Regions from separate parts of the Agrobacterium vaccinii genome, predicted to be linked through region 3. Evidence: predicted binding sites of a transcription regulator. Region 3 holds the regulator's gene; each other region holds the start of a gene.
The links. The regulator LexA, encoded in region 3, represses DNA repair genes until DNA is damaged. The targets are predictions, from matches to a motif close to TGTTCNNNNTGTGTTCNG.
Positions count from the first base shown of each region.

Region 1: dinB (DNA polymerase IV) is a predicted target of LexA. The motif match lies at 5,601-5,618, and genes of this name have one in related genera.
Region 2: HRR99_RS22495 (ATP-dependent helicase) is a predicted target of LexA. The motif match lies at 3,281-3,298, and genes of this name have one in related genera.

Region 1 is NZ_CP054151.1:1,121,535-1,129,520, forward strand. It holds gene HRR99_RS20305 (GGDEF domain-containing protein) at 1-15, opposite strand, end outside; gene HRR99_RS20310 (LLM class flavin-dependent oxidoreductase) at 334-1,671, opposite strand; gene HRR99_RS20315 (ABC transporter ATP-binding protein) at 1,682-2,404, opposite strand; gene HRR99_RS20320 (ABC transporter permease) at 2,401-3,252, opposite strand; gene HRR99_RS20325 (ABC transporter substrate-binding protein) at 3,264-4,244, opposite strand; gene dinB (DNA polymerase IV) at 4,480-5,553, opposite strand; gene HRR99_RS20335 (SDR family oxidoreductase) at 5,711-6,478, opposite strand; gene HRR99_RS20340 (mandelate racemase/muconate lactonizing enzyme family protein) at 6,487-7,686, opposite strand.
Region 2 is NZ_CP054152.1:47,763-55,748, forward strand. It holds gene HRR99_RS22480 (YbhB/YbcL family Raf kinase inhibitor-like protein) at 1-1,681, opposite strand, end outside; gene HRR99_RS22485 (TIGR02588 family protein) at 1,861-2,268, opposite strand; gene HRR99_RS22490 (TIGR02587 family membrane protein) at 2,276-3,139, opposite strand; gene HRR99_RS22495 (ATP-dependent helicase) at 3,381-5,447, shown strand; gene HRR99_RS22500 (SOS response-associated peptidase) at 5,457-6,134, shown strand; gene dinB (DNA polymerase IV) at 6,248-7,285, shown strand; gene HRR99_RS22510 (3'-5' exonuclease) at 7,433-7,986, opposite strand, start outside.
Region 3 is NZ_CP054150.1:1,515,367-1,523,352, forward strand. It holds gene HRR99_RS07630 (hypothetical protein) at 1-53, opposite strand, end outside; gene HRR99_RS07635 (pyruvate dehydrogenase complex E1 component subunit beta) at 65-1,492, opposite strand; gene pdhA (pyruvate dehydrogenase (acetyl-transferring) E1 component subunit alpha) at 1,511-2,557, opposite strand; gene HRR99_RS07645 (FtsB family cell division protein) at 2,709-3,026, opposite strand; gene eno (phosphopyruvate hydratase) at 3,172-4,446, opposite strand; gene kdsA (3-deoxy-8-phosphooctulonate synthase) at 4,674-5,522, opposite strand; gene lexA (transcriptional repressor LexA) at 5,798-6,517, shown strand; gene HRR99_RS07665 (glutathione S-transferase family protein) at 6,937-7,617, shown strand; gene HRR99_RS07670 (ComEC/Rec2 family competence protein) at 7,733-7,986, opposite strand, start outside.

The DNA.
Region 1 (7,986 bases), on a different replicon from region 3:
AGTATTGAGATCCAAGTCGATCGCCCAAAAATTCTAATGTGTCCAATAACAGCCGGACTTTAGCATCTATGAATTACTGAAGGCTGAAATTGGTTTTTATAGTTTTGGGCATTCTGTACGAATCGCGAGGGGATAGTCTTGGCATTTCTGTATCGTAACTGCGGCGAACGGTTGCGCTATGAGGCACAAACAATGGCTTCATGTCCGTTTATAATCTGTGGCGTCCCTCGGCTATGCCAACGAGATATCTGTCCAGCTAGCACAAGCAATGCTCACGGCAACGCACCTGCGATGAGCCGCTGACTGTTTGTCAAAATATGCAGGACAGGCCATTCAGGCAGACTGCGCGAAGTTTCTTACATCGCCCACGCGGCCCAGGCCGAAATGCGACCGGAGGGTGTTGCCTTCATACCTTTTGCGGAACAGGCCTCGCTTTTGCAGGATCGGAACCACCTCTTCGGCAAAGAGCGAAAGCTGGCTGTTGATGATCGGCGGCATGACGTTGAAGCCATCTGCTGCGCCGCTGCGAAACCAGTCTTCGATGATGTCGGCAACCTGTTCTGGAGTGCCGGTCGCCACGAAATGTCCGCGCGCACCGGCCAGCTTGCGCAACAACTGACGAAGTGTCAGGTTTTCCTTGAGCGTCAAATCCACGTAACCGATCACGCGGCTCTTCGAAGCCTCTACCGTTTCGGGGTCGGGGAAGTCACTGCGTGTGAGTGGTCTGTCCAGCGGAATGTGGCTGAAGTCATGGCCTCCGAACCGTGCCGACAGGCGTGTCAGACCCACATCTGTACTGGTGAGGGCATCCAGTTCTTCCCAGACCCGCTCAGCCTCTTTCATGGTAGAGCCAATCGCAGCACTTATGCCCGGCAAAACGACGATGTCATCTGCACTGCGTCCGTAGCCAGTCGCGCGAGTTTTGATGTCGGCATAAAAGGCCTTGGCCGATTCTTTCGTCATATGTGCGGTGAAGATCGCTTCGGCCCATCTGGCTGCAAAACCACGACCTGCATCGGACTGGCCAGCTTGGATATAGACCGGACGAGATTGCGGGCTTTCAGGCACGTTGAGCGGCCCTGATGTCCGATAGTGATGGCCGACGTAGTTCGCTGGCACGATCCGGTCGCGGTCGAGATAGTGCCCACTTTCCCGGTCGTCCAGCACGGCATCTGCGGGAAAGCTCTTCCAGAGTGCGTCGACCGCCTCTACAAATTCTTCTGCCAGCTTGTAACGATCTCCATGATCGAGATTTTGCTGGAGCCCATAATTGGCGCCTGCCTCCGGTGCCCAGGACGTGACGATATTCCACCCTGCGCGACCGTTTGACAGGTGATCCAGCGTGGCGAACTGGCGGGCGAGGGTGTAGGGCAAGCTGTAGGTTGTCGATGCTGTGCCGATGAGGCCGATGTTTTTCGTATGGGCTGCAAGCAGCGAAAGAAGAACGATAGGCTCCAGCGATCCCGACGACGCCAATCCGCTGCTGTTACCCGCCGCCAATGTATCGGCCAGAAAGACGGCGTCGAACTTCGCGTCTTCGGCGATCGTTGCAGCCTCGACATAGAGGTTCAAGTCGGTCAGCGCCTTGTGGTTTGACTTGGGATGTCTCCACGCTCCCTCATGGTGGCCGCGGGACATGAGAAACAGATTGAGATGCAACTGACGCGACATGGTATGTCCTTCAAATAGTGTCGGCTTCGACGCCAAGGCTTCTAAGCAGCTTTGTTCGTAGCAAGGAGAGTTCGCTCTGGTGCTCGCGGCGGGGGTGGGGAAGCGAGATGGAATGGTCTTCGGCGATACTGCCGTCCTTCAAGACAAGGATGCGGTCAGACAGAAGCAAAGCCTCGTCCACATCGTGCGTGACAAGGATGATTGTTGGTTTTTGATGCTGGACGAGACGCATAAGCAGCGCCTGCATTTTCAACCGTGTGAGTGCGTCCAGTGCCCCGAAGGGTTCGTCGGCCAACAAAAGATCAGGCATACGCAGCAATGATCTTGCCAGCGAAGCCCGCTGTTTTTGTCCGCCTGATAGCGTCGATGGCCAGACGTCTGCCTTGTCGCCAATGCCGACATCCCCAAGCATTTCCTGCGCGGCTGTTCGTGCATCGGATCGACGTAGCCCGAGCGTGACATTGTCGATGACAGTCTTCCACGGCAGAAGCCGCGAATCTTGAAAAAGAACGGATACGTTTTCCGGCGTGCTGTAATGGCCCCTCGTTTCTGCATCGTCGTCAAGTCCGGCAAGCGCCCGCAGCAGGGTCGTCTTACCGGACCCGGATTCTCCAAGCAGGGTCACGAATTGCCCCGCAGGAATATCCAGCGAGATGCGATCCAGAACGGTTTTGGTATCGAAGCTGCGTGAAAGGTCGCGCAAAACCACAGCATTTTTCACATGTAGATTCATGATCCCAAAGCCCGTCTGTAGGAAAGTGCACGGGTTTCGATCAGCCTAACGACCGCGTCGGAGGCGAGACCCAAAATGGCGTAAATCATGATGCCAACGACGATGATGTCTGTCTGGCCCCAGTCACGCGCCCGGTTCATCAGATAGCCTATGCCCGTTTGCGTATTGACGAGTTCCAGCACCACAAGGGCTGTCCAACAGAGAGCGACCGCAAGACGCAACGACACGAAGAAGCCGGGCAGGGCGCCGGGCAGGGCGACGTGGCGAATGAACTCAAGCCGGGTCAGGCCCAAGGTCCGCGCGAGCTCGACATGACCGATATCGATGCCGCGCAGTGCCGCATGGGTGTTGATATAGACCGGGACGAGTACGGCGGTGAAGATCAGGAAAACCTTCATAGACTCGCCAATGCCCAGCCAGATGATGACGAGCGGTATGAGCGCGAGCGTCGGTATCGCTCTTTTGATCTGGACAAGTCCGTCTATCAAAGCTTCGCCGGTTCGAGTGAGCCCAGATAGCAAAGCCAGGACGACGCCGACGAGAACACCCAGAAACAGCCCGGAATAGGCGCGGATTGCTGACGCCGCGAGGTGGGGCAGGAGGGTGCCGTCCACCAGCATGTCATAGCCTGTGTGAATGGCGGTCGATGGGGCTGCCAGCGTGCTTGGCGACAGCAGGCCAAGCCGGGAGGCCGCTTCCCACGTTGCAAGGAGGATGATCGGCCCGAGTAATCGCATTCCCGGCGGCAGCTTTGCCGGGGTAAGGCGGACAGCTTTGCGCTGGCTGCTAAACTCCGTGGCGCGTCTGGTGACGCCGCTTGCAAACCGTCCTGATGTAATGTCTGCCATGAGACCTCCGATCAACGTGACTGCTCTATGGTCCTGTCGAATTTATCGACAAAAGACCCCTTGGCATCGAGACGTTCCTTGATTGATCCAGCCTGATACAGGATGTCGATCAGCTTTTGATGGTGGGGAATGGCCTCTGCCGAGGTTTGAAACACCAACGGCGACTGGCCCTTCAGGATCGCTGCGGCGTCTTCAGCGGAAACGCGCTGAAAGTCCGTATAGTAGAATTTTGCCCAGTCCGCGTCGTGCTCGTTGCTCCACTCTCCGGCCTTCACGAAGGCCGATATGAACTGGCGAACTGCTTCGGCCTTTTCAGGGTCTGCAAGAACCTCCGGGCGCGCATAAAAGTAGGAGGTGCTCGGCAACAGCTTTCGCTCTTCTGGATCGAGCACGGGGCTCGCGCCAGCTTGGTTGACGAGGCGGGTAACGAAGGGCTCTTGGAGAACGGCGACATCAACGGCACCTGAGCGCAAAGCGTCCGGCAGGTCTGCCACACGTAAATTGACGAGCGTGACATCGCTCAGTTTCAAACCAGCCCTGTTTAGTGCTTCGATCAGGAAAACCTGACGGCCGGACCCTTCGACATAGCTCAGTTTTTTACCTTTGAGCTCAGCCAAATGATTGATTGTGAGGCCCGGACGGCTGGTGAGCCGATATTGAGCGATCTCGCGCGTGAATGTCGCAACGATTGGCAGAAGAGTTCCTGATGCACGCGCCTGGATCGGTGGCGTATCGCCGACATAAGCAATATCGACAGCGCCTGCCCTGATCGCTTCAAGAATGGCAGGGCCGCCTGCAAAATTGGGAAACTCGACATCGAATGAGAGGCCTTTGCCTTGTCCGCTGGCGTCCAACAGATTGCGAACGAGTTCCGCTTGGTCAGCGACAATCAGCTTCGATGCTGGATTGGCAGCGTTTGCTGACGGCGAACCGAATGAAATCACGGCAACGAACATCGACAGGGATGCTTGCAAAATTCTTCTGCGGAACAAGGAATATTCTCCGTTACAGGCACGCTGTCATCGGTAGATAGCGGCAGATATCAACTCTTGTTTAATGTAAATAAAGCCTAGTGAATTAATAGGTTATCTGTGCGCATGGTTTGCGTGTTAAAGCATTTCTTTTCCACGAGATGCGATTTCCAGAGACGAAAATTCCAGTGCTTTAACGCCCCATCGCCCGCGCGTATCCGCTGCGAATGTTCTGCCTGACTGCCGGAAAGTGGGATCACAGCCCAAAATCAAGCTGTGGAGCTTGGGCAGTGTCTTCGGTGCTGAGCGAGGAGAGAGTGATACCCAGGAGACGGACCGGCTTTTTGAATGGAAAGACAGACGCTAGCAAAGTGTCTGCTAGATCCAGAGCAAATTCCAAATTCGGAATGCCAGACGGCATCGTCTTGCTTCGTGTTGCCTGGGTGAAATCCGAATATTTGATTTTGACCGTTACGGTTTTCCCGATGATGTCATGTGCCTCGCAGTACCGCCAGACCTTTTCTGCCAGAGGCCGCAACTCAGCCTTGGCGAGGTCGAGGCGATCGATATCCTCGGCAAACGTGTCTTCCGCGCCGATGGATTTACGGATGCGGTTGGGTTTGACCTGCCTCTCGTCGATGCCACGGGCGATCCCGTAAAAGTATGGTCCCGATTTGCCGAAGTGCTGTTGAAGGAAGGCGAGGGGTTTTGATTTCAAATCTAGGCCGGTCTCGATACCGTGCCGTTTCATACGCTCGGCGGTAGCGGGACCCACGCCATGGAATTTCTTGACGGGAAGAGCCTCAACAAAGGCTGGACCGTTCTTCGGCGTTATCACGGCCTGACCATTGGGCTTGTTCAGGTCGCTCGCCATCTTCGCCAGGAATTTATTGTAGGAGATGCCAGCGGAGGCGTTGAGGCCTGTAACCTCCTTGATCTTCGCGCGAATTTCGAGCGCTATATCGGTGGCGATCTCCATACCTTTCAGGTTCTCGGTGACGTCGAGATAGGCTTCGTCCAGTGACAGGGGCTCGATGATGGGTGTGTACTGTGCGAAAATCTCGCGGATTTGCTGGGAGACCTGCCGATAGACCTCGAAGCGAGGAGGCACGAAAATCAGGTCAGGGCATTTTCGTTTGGCGGTGACAGAGGGCATGGCCGAATAGACGCCGAAGGCACGTGCCTCATAACTCGCAGCCGCCACCACGCCGCGCGCAGCAGAACCCCCGACCGCCAACGGCTTGCCACGCAGTTCCGGGTTGTCACGCTGCTCGACGGAGGCGTAAAAGGCATCCATATCGATGTGGATGATTTTGCGAACCGGGTTCATGTCTGGCTTTACCGATTGACCTTGTGCTTGCCGAAAATGTCGACCCGCGTTCTCAATGAGTTGCGTAGAGACTGGACGACCCTAGTACAGCAAAAGACGTTCTTCCCGCAGGTCCGACTCGCAAATATCTCCTCCAGCCATCTGAATTTTTACCGCGTCACAGCACCGAAAGCATGCCGCCATCGACATAGATGATTTGGCCGTTGATATAGTCCGAGGCCGCTGACGCCAGGAAAACGGCTGTGCCTGCGAGTTCCTCTGGTTTGCCCCAGCGTTTCGCAGGCGTGCGGCCTTTGACCCACGCGTCGAATTCAGGATTGTCGATCAGGGCCTGGTTCATGTCGGTGATCATGTAGCCAGGTCCGATGGCGTTGGCCTGAATGCCGAACTGCGCCCATTCAGCAGCCATGGCGCGGGTCAGCATTTTTATGCCGCCTTTGGCAACCGTGTAGGGTGCTACGGTGGCGCGCGCCAACTCGCTGGTGAGTGAGCCGATATTGATGATCTTGCCGCGTCCACGCGGGATCATGCGGCGTGCCGCCTCGCGGCCCAGCATGAAGGCGCTGGTCAGGTTGGTGTCGATGACCCGTTGCCAGTCTGCCGTTTCCAGATCGACAATTGGTTTGCGGAACTGAATGCCGGCATTGTTGACGAGAATATCGATTTCCACGCCTTGTGCGTCGAAATCTGCGAAGGCTGCTTTGATGGCCTCTTCCGAGGTGACATCGAAAATGGAAGCACTGGCCTCATAGCCGTTTGCCGTGAAATCTGCGACTGTACTGGCGACGCGTTCGCCGTTGGTGCCGTTGATAATGACATGCGCACCGGCAGCAGCAAAGCCTTCCGCCATGGCGCGACCAAGGCCGCGCGAAGAGCCGGTGACGAGCGCGGTGCGCCCCTTGAGATCGAAAAGTGGATTGGTCATGGTGGGCCTCACAACGTGCTGCGACGGACGCTGAGGTCCGAACGTTCATAGACGGCAGGAAGAAGGTCGACACCCAGTCCCGGACCTTCCATCGGCAGGACATAGCCATTCTCGATCACCGGGACATTGTCCACAAGCTCCTTGTACCATCCGGTATAGAAAGCGCGAACGGATTCCTGGATCAGCGTGTTGGGTTGGCTGAAGGAGGCGTGGATGGCCGCGATGAAACCGATAGGGCCGATGCAGTCATGCGGCGCGAAAGGGCGATGATAGGTGTCGGCCAGTGCTGCAATCTTGCGGCCCTCCGTCAGGCCGCCGGTCCAGCAGAGATCTGCCATGACGATCTGCATCGCGTCGCGGTCCAGCATGTCCTTGTAGGGAAAGCGCGAACCGAGCGTTTCGCTTGCGCAGACTGGTATTGTCGTGGAGCGCGCAAACTCACTCAGTGCCTGCGGAGAGTTCATGCGGATGGGATCTTCGTACCAGGTTGGCTGGTACTGCTCCAACACGCGGGCGATCTTGATGGCGGTTGGCAGGTTCCACAGTGAGTGAAATTCGACCATGATCTCTATTTTGTCACCCACCGCCTTGCGGATTTTCTCGAATGGCTCGACAGCCTTCTTCATCTGCTCAGGTGTGATGTGCACGCCGTGGTTCTCGATTGCTGCTGGGTCGAAGGGCCAGATTTTCATGGCGGTGATGCCACTTTCCAGCAGGCTTTCGGCCACAGCGTCGGCGCGGTTCATGAATCCGTCGAGGTCTTCGTAAGGGCCGTTCGCATCGCCAAGGTTCCAGGTGGAAACCGGCTTGATGTTGTGGGATCGTACATATTTGTAGCCAGCACATGTGTTGTAGACACGCTGTTTGTCGCGGCACAGACCGCCCAACATCTGATGGACGGGCTGATCACAGACCTTGCCGAAGATATCCCAAAGGCCAATGTCGATTGCCGATGTTGCACGGGACTCCGCCCCGGTCGATGCCTGCGCCATGGGAAGATTGGTCATCTCCCTGTGCAGCGCTTCGATGTGCAGCGGGTTTTTGCCTAACAGGCGCATCGCCAAGGTGTCGTGGATATGCGCTTCGACGGCACCCGCACCGTAAAAAGTCTCCCCGAGCCCGATGATCCCTGCATCTGTGTGTATGCGAACCCAAAGGACATTGGAAAACTCTTCGGTTTTCAGTGTCTCGATCTGTGTGATTTTCACGGTGTTCTCCTACCCATCGCGATGTCGGCACGTTCGCCAGTCTTTCGCATCGCAATCAGATGCTGATATTGAATGGAGAGAATGACAATGCAACGCATCGTGTTTCACGGTGAAAATGCGGCTTTACCCGTCGCATGACCAGTCAGTAGTTGACCAGCAGTTGAGGGTTGGTTTCCCTACCGAAGCGTGGCTTCACATCAAGCAGAGGTGCTGTTCTCTCGATGATTTCCTTGGTCATCGGTGCTGCCGTGGAAGCGGCTGTCCTACCTCCGTGCACACCGGTTTTGTGGGCTCCGTGAC
Region 2 (7,986 bases), on a different replicon from region 3:
GATCGATCATGGAATCGAGAGCGACGATCTGGATGTGATAGTGGTGCGGCTTGTCGCCCGGAGGTGGCTTCGGTCCGAAATAGCCGTGTGTTCCAGACGTGTTGCGACCCTGCAAAACGCCTTCCGGCTCCACCAGGCGAAGCTGCTCCTGTAAACCCTCTGGAAGCGTCGTCACCGTCGCGGGGATGTTCCATGCCAACCAATGAACGAAGGGCTTGAGCGGTGAGGAGTCCGGGTCCTCCATGATGATGGCGTAGGACGCAGCCTTTGGTACAGCACTCCATTTAAGGGCAGGTGAGACGCCGTCGGCATATTCGCTAAATTTTGCTGGGATCGCCTGATTGTTGGAGAACGCCTCTGTGGAAACCGTGATTTTGCCTTGTGTGTCTGTCTCGGAACGCTTCAAAGACAACGGCACATCTGCGCCTTTTTTTGCCTGTGCCTCCATGACATCTGACGGTGCCATGGCCGCCGTCTCAGCCTTTTTCGCATCACCCGTATAGGCAACGCGATAAATGACACCATTGGCATCATCCGCCATCAGCAGCGAACCGTCCTTGGCGACGGCAAGACCGACAGGGCGGGCAAAATGCGTCTTCCCACCATCCGTCAGGAAGCCAGTCAGGAAAGGCTCGATGGTTTTGGGCTGGCCGTTCTCGAAATGAATACGGACGATTTCATAACCCGACGCGGGGTTACGGTTCCATGACCCCCGCATGGTTGCAAAAGCATCTCCTGCAAATTCTTCAGGAAACGCAGTGCCTTTATAGAACTTCATCTGCATTGGAGCGGCATGAGCGGTGTAGCCGATCACCATTGGCTGGCTCTGGTCGCGCCATTGCTCTTTCGTCACGCCGCCAACCGGCGTGGACTGTGGATAGATGTCACCCGCACCATAGACGTGCGGCCAGCCGTATTGCTTGCCCTGCTCGATCTTGTTGAGTTCCTCTGCCTGAACCTCGTCACCCATCAGATCGATACCGTGGTCCAGGCCCCAGAGTTCCCCGGTCTGCGGCTGCCAGTCGTAACCAATCGTGTTGCGCAGGCCGGATGCGAAGATCGTCCGGCTCTTGCCGTCCGGCGTCGCGCGAATGATCGTTGCGTTTTCAGGGTTGCTTTCGTTGCATGCATTGCAGGTGGAACCGACGCTGATGTAAAGCATCCCGTCAGGGCCGAATTCGAGGACACGGTTCGGATGCTGGCCGGAATCCGGCAGATCGCCGATCATCATCTCGAGCTCGCCAAGGGTCCCATCGGCCTTGATGTCGGCAACAAAAACCTCCTTCACCGTGGCGAGATAGAGCCTGTCACCCTTGATTGCCAAACCATGAGCCTGCGCTCGAGACACGACCTGGATGGGCGCCCCATCAGCCTTGCCATCGTTGTTTTCGTCCTTGAGAAGCAGCACATCGCCTTCTTCCCGGCGGCTGACATAAATGAAACCTTTGTCGGACACGGCGATGATGCGGCTGTTGCCAAGTCCCTGGGCGAACGGCTTCACGGAGAAGCCCTCGGGCACCTTCAATTGTCCTACCCGCTCGCTTGTCGGTGCGACCTTGTTGGGCTTGAACACGTTGGTGGTGATTTGAACTTCAGTTCCATCGCCCTGCTGGGCATAGGATGTACTGCAAGCAAAAAGTGCCGCGACAATAGACGCAGCGCCGGTAACACGACGTATCATTAGGTACTCCTCCAAAGAATTCACACGCCGAACATGCGAGACTCTTCAAAGTTCCCCTTGGTGATATTGCCTGAATTACATATGTGCACGCGTCACCAAGCAACGCGGCCTGAATAGATAGCAACGACTGTCGTTACCGCAATGCGGTATTGGCGGCCCCGACCCTTGTGAATTGACGTTCAAGGCTCGTTGAAGGCTGACACGTGGAGAGCGATCCTGCCTTCGGGATCATTTCTGAAAATCAGACCTCCTCGCGCCTTTGATTTTCCGGGAACATAGTCGAGTACGGTGCTGGCTCTCTCGATGACATCGGAACCATCACGGATTTCACCGTGGACAGCGACCTGCGAAGCCGTTGCGCTTGCAACGTTCGACACCTCGAAAGATACCTGAAACCCGTTGCTGCGCTGTTCAGTGATGACTACGGTTGCGGCGAGGTCGGGTGATGTATCCTGATCGTTAAACGCGTCGTTTGCGATCCAGAAAATCACCACGAGTACGATGACTGCGGATACTAGTCCGGTGACCCACTCGACCCAGTGCGGATTTTTTGCCTCGAGACTTTTGCCGCCGGTTGTTTTGGTCATGAAACCCTCAAAGGATAAGTCGAGCGGCAGCCGCTCCAATCGCACCGGGAAAACTCAGGATGACGATCGCCATAAGCACCTGCGTGGAACCCAGGTCGTCAGTGCGGTGGAACGTCCAGAGACAGTAGGCGCTGATGGATCCTGCTATCACATAGCCAGGTAAGGTAAAGCGCACAAAGGCATGCCAGCTTGGCGTACCCTCCGCGAGATCGTGGCTTCCATGAAATGACAGCGCGTAAACGAATCCATGCATGACGATCAGCGACGCTGCGATGACGACAAGGCCGTGCCAGGGCGTCATCTTAAACGAAAGCAAGATCATCTCCTCGGTGGGCGCCACGTTCAGATTTAAAAACAGCGCACCGACCGCCATCAGAAAGAGCTCGCCGCCGTAACTCGTCTCGCGATCTTCAACTGGATCATCGTCATCCTCAGTTTCGTCATCGTCAGATTTGCCACCCAGTTGGCTACGGCCCAACATCGCACCAATGCTCGCCGGCACCGCCAGCAGAGCAATCATACCCACGATCTCGTGGGGCGTCTGACCCGCCTGCAACACGCCTATGGATGACAGAATCAGGGTGCTGGCAACCATGCCCAAAGCATAAGCGATGACGGCATCTCGGACAGATTGCCGCCAACCCGAGGTTTGCTCGAACCCTATCCGGCGAGACAAGCCGATCAATAGAGGCAGATTGATCAAAAGAAGGAGCAAAAGCCGGGTGCGATCCATGTAGAAGCCAAGCTCCCACATTTCCATCGTCATAAACATCGGCAGAGCGAACAGAAGAGCGCCCGCAACTCCGCGCGCGATTCCAGCAAGAAATTTGCTTGTATCGAATCCACCACTTGCGCCGTCTTTCGAACCCAACCTCGTTCTCCACAGAATGACTCTGGTCATGCGCGAGGACCGGATCGTCGCAATGCCGAACCTTAGCAGCATCTAAGAGTGGACGCGACGACAATCACGTCACGCTAATCAAGGACTTTTCAATATCCAACCCACCTGATAGGTTCTCACTTTGTTCGCGGTGATATTTGACGCGTCCATTGCGGTTTATGGAGCTTTGTCCATACCGAATTCAAAGTAGGCGCACATCAAGGATAACGGCATGGCGGTTGCCTATCTGGAAAAACTGAACGAGCAGCAGCGCAAAGCCGTCGAGCATGGCGTCGGGCTGGCTGAGGGCAACACAGCAGGGCCTCTGTTGATCATCGCAGGTGCCGGATCTGGTAAGACCAACACGCTCGCCCATCGCGTGGCGCATCTCATCGTCAATGGTGCGGACCCGCGACGTATTCTCCTGATGACCTTTTCGCGCAGAGCCTCCTCCGAAATGGCCCGCCGCGTCGAGCGCATCTGCCGCAATGTGCTGGGTGCCAATGCCGGTTTCCTGACAGACGCCCTTGCCTGGTCCGGCACTTTCCATGGTATCGGCGCAAGACTGCTGCGGATGTATGCCGAGCAGATCGGTCTCAATCTCGACTTCACCATTCACGACCGGGAAGACAGCGCCGACCTGATGAACCTCGTGCGGCACGAGCTCGGATTTTCCAAAACGGAAAGCCGCTTCCCGACAAAGGGCACCTGTCTCGCGATCTATTCACGCGCCGTCAACTCGGAGACGTCGCTGAACGAGATCCTGCGCCAGCACTATCCATGGGTAGCCACTTGGGAAGAACAGTTAAAGGAATTGTTCGGAGCTTATGTCGAGGCCAAGCAGGCGCAGAACGTGCTCGATTATGATGATCTCCTGCTCTACTGGGCGCAGATGGTCAGCGATCCCGATCTCGCCGACGATATCGGCAATCGTTTCGACCATGTCATGGTCGACGAATATCAAGATACCAACAAACTCCAGTCGTCTGTCCTGATGGCGCTCAAGCCCGGCGGGCGTGGCCTGACCGTCGTCGGCGACGATGCCCAGTCGATCTACTCGTTCCGGGCAGCGACGGTTCGCAACATTCTCGACTTCCCAACATCCTTCAGCCCTGCCGCTGATGTCATCACACTCGATCGCAATTACCGCTCGACCCAGCCCATTCTGGCGGCAGCCAATGGCGTGATTGAACTGGCGCGCGAGCGTTTCACCAAGAACCTGTGGACCGAGCGGGAATCGCTTGAGCGACCCAAACTCGTGACCGTCAAGGACGAGACCGAACAGGCCAATTTCATTGTCGAGCAAGTTCTGGCCAATCGTGAGACTGGCATGACGCTGAAACAGCAGGCTGTCTTGTTTCGCACATCCAGCCACAGTGGAACGCTTGAAGTCGAACTCACCCGTCGCAATGTTCCCTTCGTCAAATTCGGCGGTTTGAAGTTTCTCGACAGCGCCCATGTGAAGGACATGCTGGCCGTGCTGCGTTTCGCCCAGAACCCGCGAGACCGAGTTGCGGGTTTTCGTCTTCTGCAAATGTTGCCCGGTATCGGCCCCAAGAAGGCCGGTGTCATTCTCGACACGATATCGTCCGACCCCGAACCGCTCTTGACGCTTGCTGAAATTCCACCACCACCGAAGACAGGCGAAGACTGGACATTATTCGTCCAGTTGCTGGGAGGCCTTCGCAAAACGCAGGAAGGCTGGCCATCGGATATCGCGCGAGCTCGCCTGTGGTACGAACCCCATCTCGATCGCATCCATGAGGATGCCGATACTCGCAAGGCCGACCTCCTGCAACTCGAGCAGATTGCCAGCGGCTATCCTTCGCGCGAACGTTTCCTGACCGAACTGACGCTCGACCCACCGGACGCCACAAGCGATCAGGCGGGCGTACCGCTGCTCGATGAAGACTATCTCATCCTATCGACCATCCATTCGGCCAAGGGGCAGGAATGGCGTTCCGTGTTTATGCTGAATGTTGTCGATGGTTGCATACCATCGGACCTGGGGACAGGGACGACGCACGAGCTCGAGGAGGAACGGCGTCTGCTCTATGTCGGCATGACGCGGGCCAAGGACAGCCTGTCGCTCATCACCCCGCAGCGGTTTTTCACGCATGGGCAGAACTCGCAGGGTGACCGGCACGTTTATGCATCACGTTCGCGGTTCATCCCGGCGACGCTGCTGCAGTATTTCGAACCGATGGCTTGGCCGAAGGTCTCGGCCGCAGCATCTGAACGCAGTGCCCAGCAGATCCGCATCGATGTCGGCGCACGCATGCGCGGCATGTGGAAATAGGAGTGAGCGATGTGCAATCTCTACAACGTAACCACAACCCGTGACGCCGTCTTGCAGTTCACCAAGGCATTTCGTGATCTGGCAGGGTGGAACGAGGCAAGCTTCGACGTCTATCCCGGCTACCAGGCTCCCATCGTTCGCGTCGCCGAGGATGGAGCAAGAGAGATCGTCCGCGCGACATGGGGCATGCCCTCGCCTCCGGCCTATGTGAAGAACTACGATCCCGGCGTCACCAATATCCGCAATGTCGCGTCGCCGCACTGGCGTCGGTGGCTCGGACCGACCAGTCGCTGCGTCGTTCCCTTCACGTGCTTTGCGGAACCGGATCCTGCAAGCAAGGTCGGCGGCGGACGCGTGCCGAATGCCTGGTTTGCCAAGGATGAGACCAAACCCCTAATGTTCTTCGCAGGCTTTTGGACGCCTTGGAAAGGCATTCGCAAAGTCAGAGACGGAGAGCAGGAGTACGAGCTGTTCGGCTTCCTGACGACGTCGCCAAACGAGATCGTTTCACCCATCCACAAAAAAGCGATGCCTGCAATCCTGACGACGCCGGAAGAAGTCGATACGTGGCTGACAGCACCTTGGGACGAGGCGCGTCACCTTCAAAGGCCCCTCCCCGGCAACATGCTTGTCATCGTTCCTCCGGAAACAAAGCCCGACCTGCCGGAAGAAGGGCTGTTGTTGTGAAAAGATCGTATTGCATCTACCCGGCTCGTGAGCGAGTCGACTTCTCCGGGAAGCACAAGGTCAATCGGTAAGGCCCTGACATGCACCCCGTTCGCAAGATCATTCACGTGGATATGGATGCGTTCTACGCCTCCGTCGAACAACGTGACAATCCAGAGCTGCGTGGCAAGCCGCTGGCGGTCGGGGGATCTGCTGCCCGCGGTGTTGTGGCGGCCGCGAGTTACGAGGCAAGAGCCTTCGGCGTCTATTCAGCCATGCCATCGATTACTGCCAAGCGAAAATGCCCTGATCTGATTTTCGTGCCTCCTCGATTCGAGGTCTACCGTCAGGTCTCACAGCAAATCCGCGAAATTTTTGCGGAGTACACACCCGTCATCGAACCGCTGTCACTCGATGAGGCTTATCTCGACGTTACCGAGAACCTGAAAGGCATGGAGATCGCTACCGAAATAGCACTGGAAATCCGCGCCAAGATCAAGGCGGTGACCGGGCTCAATGCTTCTGCTGGAATCTCGTACAATAAGTTTCTGGCGAAAATGGCGAGCGACCTGAACAAGCCCAACGGCCAGGCCGTGATCACGCCGAAGAATGGCCCAGGCTTTGTCGAGGCCCTGCCCGTGAAGAAATTCCACGGGGTTGGCCCCGCCACGGCAGAGCGGATGAAACGACATGGCATCGAAACGGGTTTGGATCTGAAATCAAAACCACTCACATTCCTGCAACAACATTTCGGAAAGTCAGGTCCATACTTCTACGGTATCGCCCGAGGCATTGATGAGCGGCAGGTCAAAGCCAACCGCGTCCGAAAATCCGTCGGCGCCGAAGATACGTTTGTCGAGGACATCGACGCGCTCGATCTTGCTCAAGCCGAACTGCGCCCTTTGGCCGAAAAGGTCTGGCGGTACTGCGAAGCGCACGACATCACCGGAAAGACCGTGACCGTCAAAATCAAATATTCGGATTTTACCCAGGCAACACGAAGCAAAACGCTGGGCTTAGGTCTTTTGAGCGTTTCGACAATTCTCAACATCGCCGACGGGTTGCTAGCCTCGGTCTTCCCATTTAAACGCCCGGTACGCCTTTTGGGCGTGACACTTTCCTCGCTAAATGCAAACTGCGCAAAAGCACCACAGCTTGATTTAGGCCTTTGAACCAAGCGGAAACGTAACAGACAATTTCTTTGAAGCACAATTAAACAACGTTGGACGGCGATGTTTCTTCAGCCCTGGACAAGAGTGTCGCACTCTGAATGTCTAGAATTGTAATCCGATGTTTTGTCTTGAATACGGTCCGTCTGCTCAGGCTCGAAAGCGGTCGTAGGCCGTCAGGCGTCTAATGGGTGGGTCTGCATCGGCGTAACGGTAGATTTCATACTTTAGATACCGCAGCTCCTCATCAACGGCCTCCTCGCCGATCTCGATCCACCAGGCTTTAGGGCGACCATCACTTCCGTCAGACCAGCGATAGCCTCGAGCTTTTAGGTACTCCTTCATATCAAACGGACTGTTTTCGGCGAATATACGAACACACGATTTCTGGCTCGCTTCATAGAGTTCGGCAAAGGCCGTCGACGAATGCCCATCGACATGCCGAGCTAGAATTTCCAGAAGCGCAAAACAATCGTCGATAGCGCGGTGACCGTCATGGAAATAGCCTGCTTGCGCGATTAGGTAGCCTAGTTTGGTGCCTTCAAATCCGCGCGATGCCCAATTAACCTCGGAGTTTGAGCATGCCCAGGCTTTCTCTGAGAACAGGTGAGAAAGTGCCTCGCAAAACGGTCTATCAAATCCGGCGTTGTGGGCGATCAACACATCAGCCGGTTCGATCATCGCACGCAATGTATCCATGTCGA
Region 3 (7,986 bases):
ACAACACGATACCAGTTTTCACCGGCCGGGAGGATGTGTTTGATTTTACCCAAATTCTCCTCCTTCATTTGTAGCAGACGGTTTTGACGGCCTGAATGACTTCATCAACATTCGGCAAAGCCAGTTTTTCGAGGTTCGCAGCATACGGCATCGGAACGTCCTTGCCAGCAATCGTCAGGATCGGCGCATCGAGGTAGTCGAATGCGGCACGCTGAACGCTGTTGGAAATGAAGTCACCGACCGATGACTGCGGGAAGCCTTCTTCCACGGTCACCAAACGACCCGTCTTCTTGACCGATTCGATCACCGTCGGCAGGTCCATCGGACGGATGGTGCGCAGGTCGATCAGTTCGACGTCGATGCCGAGCTTTTCGAGTTCCGCAACCGCCTTGATCGCGTAGGTCATGCCGATACCGAAGGAAACGATGGTCGCATCCTTGCCCTTGCGGTGAATGCGCGCCTTGCCGATTGGCAGAACGAAATCGTCCATCTTCGGAACTTCGAAGCTCTGACCGTACAGAATTTCGTTTTCGAGGAAGATGATCGGGTTCGGATCGCGGATCGCAGCCTTGAGCAGACCCTTGGCGTCAGCAGCCGTGTAAGGCATAATGACCTTGAGGCCTGGAATATGGCTGTACCATGCGGCATAGCACTGCGAGTGCTGAGCGGCCACGCGGGCAGCAGCACCCGACGGACCACGAAACACCATCGGCGCACCCATCTGACCGCCAGACATGTAGAGCGTCTTGGCAGCGGAGTTGACGATTTGGTCGATGGCCTGCATGGCGAAGTTGAATGTCATGAATTCAACGATGGGGCGCAGACCCGTCATCGCTGCACCGACGCCGATACCGGCAAAGCCGTGTTCGGTGATCGGCGTATCGATAACACGCTTGGCGCCGAATTCCTGCAGAAGACCCTGAGTGATCTTGTAGGCGCCCTGGTATTCGGCGACTTCTTCACCCATGACGAAAACGTTCTCGTCGGAGCGCATTTCTTCCGCCATCGCATCGCGCAGTGCTTCGCGCACCGTCTGTGTCACGAACTCGGTGCCCTCAGGGATATCCGGGTCAGCAGCAACTTCGATCTTTGGCGCGGCCGGAACCTTTGCGGCTTCCTTGTCGGCAGAAGGCTCTTCGCTGGCTTCGCGGGTCTTGCCGCCAGCAGCGTCGGAACCGGAATTGGCAGCGTCTGCCTTCGGCTCTTCCTTCTTCGGTGCGGAAGACGCAGACAGATCGTCAGCGCTTTCGCCGTCCTGAAGCAGCACGGCAATGGCGGTGTTGACCTTGACGCCTTCGGTGCCAGCTTCGATCAGCAGCTTGCCGATGACGCCTTCATCCACGGCTTCGACTTCCATCGTTGCCTTGTCGGTTTCGATTTCAGCAATCGCGTCACCGGAGGAAACTTTGTCACCCTCTTTCTTCAGCCACTTGGAAAGCGTGCCTTCCTCCATGGTTGGGGAAAGGGCGGGCATGAGAATTTCTATAGGCATGTTATCTCCCTTCCCAAATCAGAGCAGAATGTCGGTGTAGAGCTCGGAAACATCCGGCTCCGGATCGGTCTGGGCGAACTCGGCGCTGTCGGCAACGACGTCACGGACATCCTTGTCGATTGCCTTGAGTTCATCCTCAGTGGCCCAGCCCTGTTGAAGGAGCCGCGCCTTGACCTGCTCGATTGGGTCATGTTCCGCGCGCATTTTCTGCACTTCGTCTTTGGAACGGTACTTTGCCGGGTCAGACATGGAGTGACCACGATAACGATAGGTCAGCATTTCCAGAATGATCGGGCCCTTGCCGGAACGGCAGTGCTCAAGCGCTTCGTCCGCAGCCGCCTTTACCGCACGGACATCCATGCCATCGACCTGCACGCCGGGAATGCCGAAACCGGAACCACGCAGCGAGTAATTGGACTGCGCCGTGGCGCGGGCGGTAGACGTGCCCATCGCGTAGTGGTTGTTTTCGACGATATAGATGATCGGCAGCTTCCAGAGAGCAGCCATGTTGAAGCTCTCGTAGACCTGACCCTGGTTGGCCGCGCCATCACCGAAGTAAGCAACGGAAACGCTGTCATTGCCACGGTACTTGTTGGCGAAGGCAAGACCGGTTCCCAGAGAAACCTGAGCACCCACGATGCCGTGTCCGCCGTAGAAATGCTTTTCCTTGGAGAACATGTGCATGGAGCCGCCCTTGCCCTTGGACAAGCCGCCCTGGCGTCCGGTCAACTCGGCCATGACGCCACGTGCGCTCATGCCAGCAGCCAGCATGTGGCCGTGGTCACGGTAAGCGGTGATGACCTGATCGCCTTCCTTCTGCGACATGTTCATGCCGACAACGACAGCTTCCTGCCCGATATAGAGGTGACAGAAACCACCGATGAAGCCCATGCCGTAGAGCTGGCCAGCCTTTTCTTCGAATCGACGGATCAGAAGCATTTCACGATAGGCGTGCAACTCTTCGTCTTTACCAAAGTCCGGCGTATTCTTGCCGGTGAATTCCTTGGTGGCGGTCTTTGCCGTAGTCTTGCGGCCGGATACGGTCGCGGTTTTTCGCGGCGCCATTCATCCCTCCCTGAGTTGCCATTAGAATGGTTGGATTGGGACGCACCATATGCAAGAAAAAGCGAACCAGCAATGCCATAAACGCATGGCTCATATTCTGGTAAGTTGCTGTGAATAAATTAAAAAACTGGATTAACCGATATCAGGTTAATCAGAAATATGTATTCATGATCACGATTTCGTCGCTGCGTGACATATTCAACTGATAACGCGAGATTTCATCGATCATGTCGCGCTCCAGCGAACCATCGCTCATCAGCTCGACCTGGCGCTCCAACGAGACGCGTGCCTTGGTCAGCTTCGCAAGCTCGACGGTGCGCGCCAGACGCTGGCGCTCCAGACGCTCCGTCGCCTGAAGACCAAAGTCGCCATGGACACAATGATATCCGAAATAGGAAAGGAATGCGACGGTGATTGCCGGAACGACCAGACGGCCAAAACGTCTCTTCTTGTGATGCTTGGTCCACATACTCTTGAACAGCCTTCAAACGCGTTACTGCCATCACCATAGCCGCATTTGTTTAACCATCCGTTGACCTTAACTCCGTCGCCCACCGCAGCGCACAAAAAAGGCCCGCCGAAGCGAGCCTTTTTTTAAATCTGTATAGAAAGCCTTAGCCACGCAGAATCGAACGACCGGCATAAGCTGCCTGTGGGCCGAGCATTTCTTCAATGCGGATCAGCTGGTTGTACTTGGCCAGACGGTCGGAGCGCGAAAGCGAACCGGTCTTGATCTGTCCGCAGTTGGTCGCAACAGAAAGATCGGCAATCGTCGAATCTTCCGTTTCGCCGGAGCGGTGGGACATGACGGCGGTGTAGCCAGCCTTGTGTGCGGTTTCGACGGCGTCGAGCGTTTCCGTCAGCGAACCAATCTGGTTGACCTTGACGAGGATGGAGTTGGCAACGCCCATCTTGATACCGTCACGCAGGCGGGCAGAGTTCGTCACGAACAGATCATCGCCGACCAACTGAACCTTGGAGCCGATCTTGTCGGTCAGGTACTTCCAGCCGTCCCAATCGTCTTCGGCCATACCATCTTCGATCGAGATGATCGGATACTTGGCTGCGAGTTCAGCGAGGTAATCCGCCATGGCTTCCGGCTCGAGCGTACGGCCCTCGCCTTCCATTTCGTACTTGCCGTTCTTGAAGAATTCTGTCGAGGCGCAATCGAGAGCGAGCGCAACGTCGTCGCCTGGCTTGTAACCGGCCTTCTCCACGGACTTCATGATGAAGTCGAGAGCTTCAGGCGCGCTCTTCAGGCCCGGCGCAAAACCACCTTCATCACCAACATTGGTGTTGAAGCCCTGTGCCGACAGTTCTTTTTTCAGAACGTGGAAGATTTCCGCGCCGATGCGCACGGCGTCACGGATGCTTTCCGCGCCAACCGGCATGATCATGAATTCCTGGAAGTCGATCGGATTGTCGGCATGCGCGCCACCATTGATGATGTTCATCATCGGCACTGGGAGCAGATGCGCGTTCGGGCCACCGACGTAACGGTAAAGCGGCAGTCCGGTCGTTTCGGCCGCAGCCTTGGCGACAGCCAGGGAAACACCGAGGATGGCGTTGGCACCGAGACGCGACTTGTTCGGCGTGCCATCGAGCTCGATCAGCGTCTGGTCGACGTGGATCTGGCTTTCGGCATCGAAACCGCCCAGCGCGTCGAAAATCTCGGTGTTGACGGCTTCGACAGCCTTCTCGACGCCCTTACCCAGGTAGCGCTTGCCACCATCACGCAGTTCAACGGCTTCGTGTGCGCCTGTCGATGCGCCCGATGGAACCGCCGCACGACCGAAAGAACCGTCTTCCAGATAGACATCGACTTCAACGGTGGGGTTGCCACGGCTGTCGAGGATTTCGCGTGCGATGATATCGGTAATGGCTGTCATGATCTCTCCCTTGGGACTGGAACAGGAATTTCAGATGCCTGTCTTAAAGTGCATCCCGAAAACTGTGAAGCGCTTTTCGGATGAGCGGCGCGATAAACGGGACAACGGAAATGGCGACTCGATTTGAATTTCTTCCGTCGCTGTAGACGACGCACAAGAATTTACAATGACGGCGCCCTCTTCCAGACGCCTTCCTTCTCATAAAAATCGATTAAGGCCAAAAGCCGTCACGCAGCCTTGGAGATGTTGTCGAAGGCCAGCAGTTTTTCCAGAAGCTTCGGCATATTCTTGAGGTGCACCATGTTCGGCCCGTCGGACGGCGCATTATCAGGGTCCTCATGCGTCTCCACGAAAAGACCAGCAACGCCCACGGCCACGGCAGCACGAGACAGCGTTTCAACAAACTCCCGCTGACCGCCGCTGGAACCACCCTGCCCGCCAGGCTGCTGCACGGAGTGCGTGGCATCGAACACCACGGGCGCACCGAGCGATGCCATGATGGGAAGCGAACGCATATCGGAAACCAGCGTATTGTAGCCGAACGAGGCCCCGCGCTCGCAGAGCAGTACGTTCGGATTGCCGCTATCGTTCAGCTTCGCCAGCACATTCTTCATGTCCCAAGGGGCCAAAAACTGACCCTTCTTGACGTTGATGACGCGACCGGTCTTTGCAGCCGCCACCAGCAAGTCAGTCTGGCGGCTGAGAAATGCCGGAATCTGAAGGATATCCACGACAGGCGCGACGATGCCGCACTGTTCCTCGTTGTGAATATCCGTGAGAACCGGAAATCCGAACTGGCTTTTCAGCTCCGAAAAAATCTCAAGCGCCTTATCGATGCCGATACCGCGCTGACCGGAGAGCGACGTGCGATTCGCCTTGTCGAACGAGGATTTGTAGACCAGACCGATACCCAGCTTGCCGCAAAGGTCAGCCAGCGTTTCCGCAATCATGAAGGCGTGGTCGCGGCTTTCCATCTGGCACGGCCCGGCAATCAGCGAGAAACGCTCGGTGTTGGAAAAAGAGACCGCGCCCGCACCCTCGCCAGCAACCACTTTCAGATTATTCGTCACACTCATGATGATTCCCCTGATACAAAAGGGACGCTTCGCAGCCGACGCCGCCGAACCATCCTGCAATCTCTCAAAACTCGCCACGCACTTAGCAGCAAGCAGCAGCGAAGTCACGGCATGACGTGGCAGGCGAGGTAGAACACCCATAGGACATCTATCAACGATGTCTTAAATGATTTGGGATGACTATTGGGGATTGCAGAACACATGTGGAACATATAGTGTTCGTTCTGTATTTGTTTCACGAATCTAAGCCTCAAAGCTTCAAGGGTGTTTACTCCATGCTCACGCGCAAACAGCAGGAACTGCTTCTCTTCATTCATGAGCGAATGAAAGAGTCCGGCGTGCCGCCGTCCTTCGATGAAATGAAGGATGCGCTCGATCTTGCCTCCAAATCCGGCATACACAGGCTGATCACGGCATTGGAAGAACGCGGATTCATTCGCCGGCTACCGAATCGTGCCCGCGCGCTCGAAGTCATCAAGCTTCCCGAATCGTATTCACCGCAGAATAAGCCGCAGCGAGGCTTTTCACCCAGCGTCATCGAGGGCAGTCTCGGCAAACCGCAGCCCGTGCAGCCGCCGCCTCCCGCTGCCGCAAACGATCGCAACCCTGATTCGGTGAGCGTACCGGTTATGGGACGGATTGCTGCGGGCGTGCCGATTTCGGCAATCCAGAACAACACGCATGATGTCGTCGTGCCCATGGATATGCTAGGTGCGGGCGAGCATTACGCGCTTGAAGTCAAAGGTGATTCGATGATCGAAGCAGGCATCTTCGATGGCGATACGGTTATAATCCGCGATACGAGTACGGCAAATCCGGGCGATATCATTGTCGCACTGGTGGACGAGGAAGAAGCGACCTTGAAACGCTTCCGTCGCAAAGGCGCGTCGATTGCGCTGGAGGCAGCAAACCCTGCCTATGAAACTCGTATCTTCGGACCTGATAGGGTGAAAATTCAGGGCAAACTCGTTGGCCTGATCCGCCGCTATCATTGAGACCTTCTGGGGCAGATTTGATTGTCTGCCCCGCCTTGGTATTTTCAATTTTCGGTATTTGCGACACTTGATGCTTAGTGGTCGAAGTTCGCTTGAGCTCGGACCGGTATATTATGCGTGTTTTAAACGGATAATTCGCTCAGGACGGTTTCAAAAACCGGAAATCATTAGCCGGGTCATCATTTTTTCGAATCGCGCGCCACTTCGATAGTCTATGACGTTTTGAGCACGTTTTTAGTGGTGATGAATGCGGTTGAGCAGCGGAATATAAGGTTTTCCGATCTCAGCGCGATGCTGGAAAGCTACTCGCTTGAGCGAATGACAAAACATCAAATAATTTGAAGACCACCATCGCGCAGACTGTCTGTATTGAAAAATTTTCCCGCGCTAACATGGTATGCGCAACGAGGGATCTTGAGATGTACGATCTTTACATAGCCAACAAGAATTATTCCTCCTGGTCATTGCGTCCGTGGGTATTGATGCGAACGCTCGATATTCCCTTCAGCGAGAAACTCACGCCCTTCGGCAATTCAGCACAGGATTTCGCAGTGTTTTCGCCAACGGCAAAAGTGCCCTGCCTTGTCGAAAACGAGTTCACCGTGTGGGACACGTTGTCGATAACAGAATATCTGGCCGAACGGCACATTGGCGTTTGGGCTGGTCATGCGAGGGCGCGTGCCTGGTCCCGTTCTGCAGCAGCAGAAATGCATTCCGGCTTCCAGACGTTGCGCAACGAGCATCCTATGCATGTCGGTCTTCGCATACAGCCAGTAGCGATCAGCGAAGCTTTGCGGAAAGACATCTCCCGCATAGACGCACTTTGGCAGGAAGGTCTGACATCCTTTGGTGGGCCATTCCTGGCAGGAGAAACATTTACGGCGGTCGACGCGTTTTTCTGTCCCGTCGCCTTCCGCTTTCAGACCTACGCAACGGCCTTGTCTCCCGAGTCAGAAGCTTACAAGAACCGTCTTCTCGCCCTGCCAGCGATGCATGAATGGCAAGATGCGGCTTTGCTGGAACCGTGGCGCGATGCGGAACACGAGGCGGAAGCCAAGGCCACCGGAGAATGGCTCGCGGATTTACGCTCAAAGCCGTGATCTCTGGGTAAACCTCCTATCGCGAGCGCACGCTGTGGCGTAGTTTTCTAGAGGAAAGAGTATTTGAAGGGTATAGCCGAAGCGTTTCAACCCGCACCCTTCGAGCCAAGCGTCGTCACCGCGAAGTCGACAACATCGTCGCGATATGCGGCGGAAGGGACGTGTCGAAATCTCTTTTGCGCCAGTCATAGCTCCGGTGCATGGTCCAGAACCGATTCACACCCTCCATCGCAGCCTCAGCTTTGACGATGGGGGCGTCCTTGTCGCCGAGCCAGATTTCCAGTGAGCCGGTTCGGCGCAATATGTCCTGGCTGATGAGAATGGCGCCGGAATAGCACTCGGTAAATGAGACACGTCGTGTCGTCACGA